Regions from separate parts of the Oceanobacillus sp. GQ8 genome, predicted to be linked through region 3. Evidence: predicted binding sites of a transcription regulator. Region 3 holds the regulator's gene; each other region holds the start of a gene.
The links. The regulator Rex, encoded in region 3, represses fermentation and respiration genes when NADH is low (regulators of the CRP and FNR family bind a similar motif). The targets are predictions, from matches to a motif close to TTGTGAAATATTTCACAA.
Positions count from the first base shown of each region.

Region 1: a site for Rex is predicted at 1,064-1,081, ahead of qoxA (cytochrome aa3 quinol oxidase subunit II). Genes of this name have one in related genera too.
Region 2: a site for Rex is predicted at 1,382-1,399, ahead of AC6CHS_RS12750 (hydroxymethylglutaryl-CoA synthase). Genes of this name have one in related genera too.

Region 1 is NZ_JCAXEV010000006.1:248,595-250,874, forward strand. Features, by position in the region: gene qoxA (cytochrome aa3 quinol oxidase subunit II) at 81-1,010, opposite strand; gene thrS (threonine--tRNA ligase) at 1,495-2,280, opposite strand, start outside.
Region 2 is NZ_JCAXEV010000004.1:64,961-67,240, forward strand. Features, by position in the region: gene AC6CHS_RS12745 (aldehyde dehydrogenase family protein) at 1-81, shown strand, start outside; gene AC6CHS_RS12750 (hydroxymethylglutaryl-CoA synthase) at 171-1,343, opposite strand; gene rodA (rod shape-determining protein RodA) at 1,507-2,280, opposite strand, start outside.
Region 3 is NZ_JCAXEV010000005.1:7,145-9,424, reverse strand. Features, by position in the region: gene AC6CHS_RS15255 (hypothetical protein) at 1-551, opposite strand, end outside; gene AC6CHS_RS15250 (redox-sensing transcriptional repressor Rex) at 885-1,541, opposite strand; gene AC6CHS_RS15245 (ABC-F family ATP-binding cassette domain-containing protein) at 1,797-2,280, shown strand, end outside.

The sequences.
Region 1 (2,280 bases), on a different contig from region 3:
TCACATGCTCAGGCCGGCATGGCAGCACATACGCTGACACACGCCGACCTTATTGTTAAAAACTAGGACATTACTTTCATTTAGTGTTCATGATCTTGCTCGGAATGGTCACTGTGTTCTTCATCTGAATGGTCAGAATGCTCATCATGGCTTTCTTCTGAATCTCCTCCATGATTATGACCACCATGCTCCCCTTCTGGTGCAGGCATGAACTCTAGGTGTGTTCCTGTGAAGGTTTGCTGACCAAGATGGCCTGGTTCCAGAAGCTCTTCAAACTTATCTTCAGTTATTGGGTCTGCAGTCGTTTGCACTTCCTCCACCCATTCATCAAACTCATCTGGCGAGACGGCATTTACATTGAACGTTTGCTCTGCAAATCCTTCCCCACTAAAGTTGGCATTTCTGCCAGTGTACTCACCAGGAACATCCGCTGCTAGATGAAGCGTTGTTACCATATCGGACATCGCGTACTTCTGTCCACCCAATTGTGGTACCCAGAAAGCACTTATCGGGCCGTATGAATACAGTCTAAATTCAAGCGGGCGATCTGTTGGTACATAAAGATAGTTCATTGTTTCTATGTTTTCTTCCGGATAGCTAAAATGCCATTTCCAATCAGAAGAAGATGCGTAAACAACTAGCGGTTCTTCATCATACCCTTCTGGTGTTGCTTCAACCTTGTAGTTACTCTCTACCGATACAAAAGAAAGATAGGCTACAATCAGAACAGGAATCCCTACACAGATCGCCTCAACCCAAACATTCCCTTCAATATGTGGCGGCTTATAATCCTCGGGCTGTTTAGACGCACGATATTTAACCAGCATAAAAATTAAAATTGCAAAGACTGCAATGACGATAAACGACATAATTCCAATGGAAAGTAAGATAACATCTGCCTGCGTCTGTGCTTGTGGTCCCTTTGGATCCAATACAGCTAATGGCTCACAGCCTGTTAATACAGTAAGTACAGTGAGGATAGCTGCTAGTATCATCCATTTTATTTTCATAGAGATACTCCTTCCTTATAAATTAGCTATATTCTAAAACTACAAAACTATTATTGTTACAAACTTCACAAACATATTATTATCTTAATACCGGATAAGGAGAAAAACAATTAAAAAGTATTTTCTGTCATAAAATGTTCATGGAAATTAGAACAAAAAGTGAACATTTTACAGATGGGGTTTCATAAGCACTTTTAGAAGAGAACATTGGTCCTGAGTGATTACCTCAATTCCAGCATTAGCTTGGTTGATTGGAAGGCTCTTGTGGTCGATTGGAACACTTTTCTGGTCGATTCACTCGCTATTGTGGTCGATTGGATATCCTTTTGTTTATTCACTCCCCCTTCTCACAAAAACAAAACCTCCGCCATCAATATCTACTAATTTCCGAAAAAAAGCCAACCCTATAGGGCTGACCTCTTTTTTTACCAAAACGACGATCCTTTCTAATATCTTTTAAACTAGACGCTTCGTCCCGAAGTTATCACAATACCCGCTTCGCCACTTGCTCCTCCAGTAACTCTTTAAAATCATGGAAGGCCAATTGCTCTGTTTCTTTCACGCCATATTTTCGTACTGTAACATTCTCGCTATCTATTTCTTTATCTCCAATGACAAGTGCATAGGGAACTTTCTTTATTTGGGCTTCCCTTATTCTGTATCCTAGCTTCTCATTACGTTCATCTATGTGAACCCTGATTCCTTGTTGTCGCAATTCACCCTGAAGCTTTAAACAATAATCTACATGTGCTGCAGCAACAGGAAGTAATTGCACTTGCACAGGTGCCAGCCAGACAGGAAATGCCCCGGCAAAATGCTCGATAAGAATTCCAAAGAAACGATCAATCGAACCGTATATGGCGCGATGTATAACCACTGGCCTCTCCTTTCCCCCTTTTTCGTTAATATATGTGAGGTCAAATTTTTCCGGCATTTGAAAATCGAGTTGAATAGTGGCGCACTGGTGGCTTCGCTTTAATGCATCTTTTATGTGAAAATCAATTTTCGGACCATAAAACGCGCCATCTCCCTCATTCACCTGGTATGCGACACCCATTTGCTTAAGCACATTTTCTAAAGAATTTTCTGCATGATCCCAGAGCTCATCAGACCCGAGCGATTTCTCTGGACGTGTTGATAGCTCAACAGTATACGAAAAGCCAAATGCCCGGTACATGGCATCCACTAACCGAATTGCAGCCTTTACTTCCTCTTCAATTTGATCCTCCCGCACGAAGAGATGGGCGTCATCCTGGCAAAAGGAACGAAC
Region 2 (2,280 bases), on a different contig from region 3:
AATGGCGAATGGATAATGGATGAATTCACAACAACTCAATGGATTAGTGTACAAGCAGAAAATCGAGAGTATCCATTTTAATAAGATTTTGTTATAGAACAAAAATCCCAAGATACGTGTCATGTATCTTGGGATTTTCTTTGATTAAACAGTAAGCACCTGTAAAAGTACTATCTATTATCATTTATATACTGACGCATATGGTCTTTTATTCCAGCTAGGTAGATAGAAGAAGGATCATCTTCCTTATCTAGTTCTAGAGTAGAGCCATCGGTTGGAAGGGTGTTATTAAATCGTTCCTCATATTCGGCAACATCAATTTCTTTTCTAGAATCAAGTATTTCTTTATGCCTAGTAGGTTGCAGAGCGCTTTTAAAGCCTGGTTGCAAAATACCGGAAAAGAATTCGCCTACAGCACCAGAGCCGTAGCTGAATAACCCAATTCTTGCTCCTTCTTCCAAATCCTCTTTTGTTTCCAATAGAGATAGCAGGCTGAGGTAGAGTGAGCCGGTATAAATATTGCCAATACGTTTATTATACGTTTTGCTTGCCTCATTATTTTCTAACAATCTGTTTTGTGTAACTTCATCTGTCTCAGGTAAAAGGGGCTTTAATGCTTTTTGCCCCATCTTCGTATATGGGAGATGGAAGCAAATTGCTTCGAAATCAGAAAAGGAAACATCTGTTTTTGCTTTATATTGCTCCCAAACCTTCGCAAAAAATTCAATGTATTGTTCATTCGATAGTTTACCATCAACGAGTGCTTTATCTGTATAAGTAGGGCGCCAAAAATCCATTACATCACTCGTATGGTAAGCACTTTTCTCCTCAAGCGCAAGTATTTTCGGGTCGGCACTAATTAACATGGCAACCGCTCCCGCACCTTGGGTAGCTTCCCCACCAGTACGAAGTCCATATCGGGCAATATCAGATGCAAGTACCAATACTTTGCTTTCTGGGTTTAACGCAATATGCCCTTTAGCCATTTGGATGGCTGCCGTAGCTGCATAACAGGCTTGTTTCATTTCAATACTACGTGCATCAGGATTTATCCCAAGCAAATCATGCACATAAACAGCTGATGCTTTTGAGCTGTCGATACCTGTTTCTGTACCGAAAATAACAAAGTCAATCTTTTGTTTATCCGCTTCATCTAAAATATTTAAGGCAGCATTGGCTGCAAGTGTTACCGTATCCTGTGTCATTGGGGCAAACGCCATTTCTTCTTGTCCAATGCCTATCGTGAATTTAGCAGGTTCCACGTCTCTTGCAATTGCTAGTTTATTCATATCTACATATAAGTGTGGTGCGTAAAAACCGATTTTATCAATTCCTATTTTCAATGTCCTGCTCCTTTGCTACTAAATTTCTACTATTTTACAAGTGATGTATTTCACAAAAATGAAGTCCTTCAAGTTTAATGCAATATAAGATTAATAATATACTTTTTTCTATTCAAAAACAATTCATGTGTACAGAGTATTCATTTAACGTCTCTTCAACGCCTTAATCGGAGTTGTTCGAAAAACCTTTATCAAACAAATTATGTTTCCTAGTTCGCATCTGAATACTGAGTATGAGACCGATCGCTGCCATGTTAGTTAACAATGCACTACCTCCATAACTTATAAATGGCAAGGCAAGCCCGGTTATTGGCATTAATCCGATTGTCATTCCAATGTTTTGAAAAACTTGAAAAGCAATTAAGGCTATAATTCCTATTCCTATGTATGCTCCAAAAAGGTTCTTTGCATTTAAAGTAGCTAGTACCATGCGATAAATTAGAAAAAAATAAAGAAATACTAAAATACAAGCACCAATGAAGCCGAATTCTTCACCAATCACCGCAAAAATAAAGTCTGTATGTGCCTCAGGAACCTTTCCACTTTGAATTTGCACTCCTTGATTAAAACCATTTCCAGTTAACTGCCCTGACCCTATCCCCATCCTTGCTTGTTTCAGCTGATATCCAGAGTTGGAAGGAAAATGTTCAGGGTCTAACCAACCGTAAATTCTAGATAGCTGATGGGGTTTAAAGATTTGCATCAATAATTCTGGTGCAACAAAGTAGAGACATACAATTACAGAAACTAGCGCGATTACTCCAAGAAGAATAAGCAGAACCATCTTGCTCGAAATAACCGATATAAACACCATAGTAGCGGCAGTCATTCCTACCATGATGGCAGAACCCAAATCTGGCTGTACTAACACCAAAACGAATGGAACAAGGGTTACAATGCCAATTTTTATTATAATCGGTATACTCTTTTTAAATGA
Region 3 (2,280 bases):
CCTTCCATCGCAACATCTTCAGCTGCTCCTTCTTCTATCTCTTCTCCGTTTTCATCGAGTGGAATGGTTTCTTTTACTTCTGAGCCATATATCTTCCATACCCCGTCTTCAGGTTTCAATGTATGAACACCCTTCGTAAGGTTATTCTGGTATTCTGGTCCATCTACTTTCATGGAAGTCTGTATATAAGCTACTCGTGCTTCTTCTTCCGATTTCTCTTCAACAGCTAGATCAGACAACTTCATATCCAATGTATAAGCAGATACTTGGTCTAATAAGTCTTTAGTACTGTTATAGGCAGGTGATTCGCTATGTATGGTTTCCATATGTGCATCTATGTCTTGATCCATCATAGACTGAATATTCACCTCTAGTACCTCAAACAACTCTTCATCGCCTGGAACAGCCTCTTCCTCTGGCTCTTCCTCCGCTTCTGTTTCTTCTTCTTTTTCTTTCTCATCACTTGGTTCTTCACTGCTCGTTGACTCAGAGCACGCACTAAGGAATAAAGCGATAATAAGTACTGTTATGAGAACTACAAATTTTTTCATATTTACCTTACCTCCTAAAGTTAAGTTATCCTGCAACAGCAAACCAGTCATAATCATACCTCATTACTAAGTGAATAGACAGATGTCTTATTCCCTGTATAGTTTTCAGATAAAAGAGGTATTTTTGAATATTCATCAAATGTCGTTTGTTTAGTACAAGGTATGGGAGTGATGAAGTGTTTGGTTGATTGCAACGCTTCTATGATCGATTGGATCGCTCTTCCGGTTGATTGGAATAGCCTCGATCTTCTCTTTTTCTATTCATCTGCCAAACTCCTTTTAATCAAACAAAATAAAAGCCCTTCAAATTTGAAGGGCTTTGTCAACATGACTTTATTCTTCTATTTCTTCTATCTCTTCTGATACAAGTGGATAATGTTTTAGGAAATACACTAATGCTTGCAGTTCTACTGCGAGATCAATGTGGTGCACACGAATGTGGCTAGGTACCGATATTCTTGCTGGGGTGAAGTTGAGTATACCCGTGATGCCATGCTCAACAAGTCTATCTGTTATCCCGTCTGCTTCACTCGCTGGAATGGTCAAAATGGCGACCTTAATCCCATTAAGCTTTTCTTCCATATCCTTAATGTGATAAATAGGAACCCCACCAATGGTAGAGCCGACTTTGTTTTCATCTGCGTCGAATGCCATTTGGATCTTTATGTTATTGTTTTTCATAAAGTTATAATGCAAGAATGCGGTACCAAGATTACCGACACCAATTAAGGCAACATCGGTTAACTCGTCTTGGTCCAGGGTTTTCCTGAAGAAACCGAGCAAATATTCAACATTGTATCCATACCCCTTCTTACCGAGCGCGCCAAAGTAGGAGAAGTCTCTGCGTATCGTGGCGGAATCTACTTTTACTGCTTCGCTTAATTCCTTGGAAGAGACACGTTTTTTACCTTGGTGATTTAAGTTATTAAGAAAGCGGTAATATAATGGCAATCGTTTAGCAGTCGCTTGTGGTATTTTATTTTGATCCATCGTTATTCCTTCTTTCGGTACAATAATTATGTATTAAAATTATCATTCACAGAGCAGCGCGTTGCCCTCTCTGCTGAAAATGCTATGTAATCTGGTAAAACTGGTCTATTTTTCATTTCTCTCTCCCTCTATTTTAGCAGAAACTTAATAATAAGTCGTGATTCTTTTCACAATTCATTATGAAATTTTTGACAGCATCTTGTATTTTACTGATGTGTCTAGGTAAGGTAAACTAAGAGAGATGAGGTGACAGGTATGATACTTATGCAGGTTAATGGAATTTCAAAGGCTTTCGGAGCGGATGAAATACTATCAAATATAAAATTAGAAGTAAAAGAGAACGACAGAATCGCGCTAGTAGGCAGAAATGGTGCTGGTAAATCCACGCTTTTAAAGATCATGGCCGGAGAATTGACATATGATAGCGGGGAACTTTTCAAACCAAAGGATTTGACCATAGGTTATCTTTCGCAGCATACTGCTCTCGACTCCAACCTAACTATATGGGATGAGATGCTAGGTGTGTTTTCTGGACTAGTAAGCAAGGAAGAAGAAATTCGCAAGCTTGAAAACCAAATGGCGGATACAGCAAGTTTATCTGAAACCGCTTATCAGAAATTACTACATGATTATGATCAATTACAACAGGTATATCAACAAAGTGGTGGATATACCTATGAAGCGGATATTAAAGCAGTTCTGACAGGGCTACATTTTCAAGATTATGATTATAGCACAC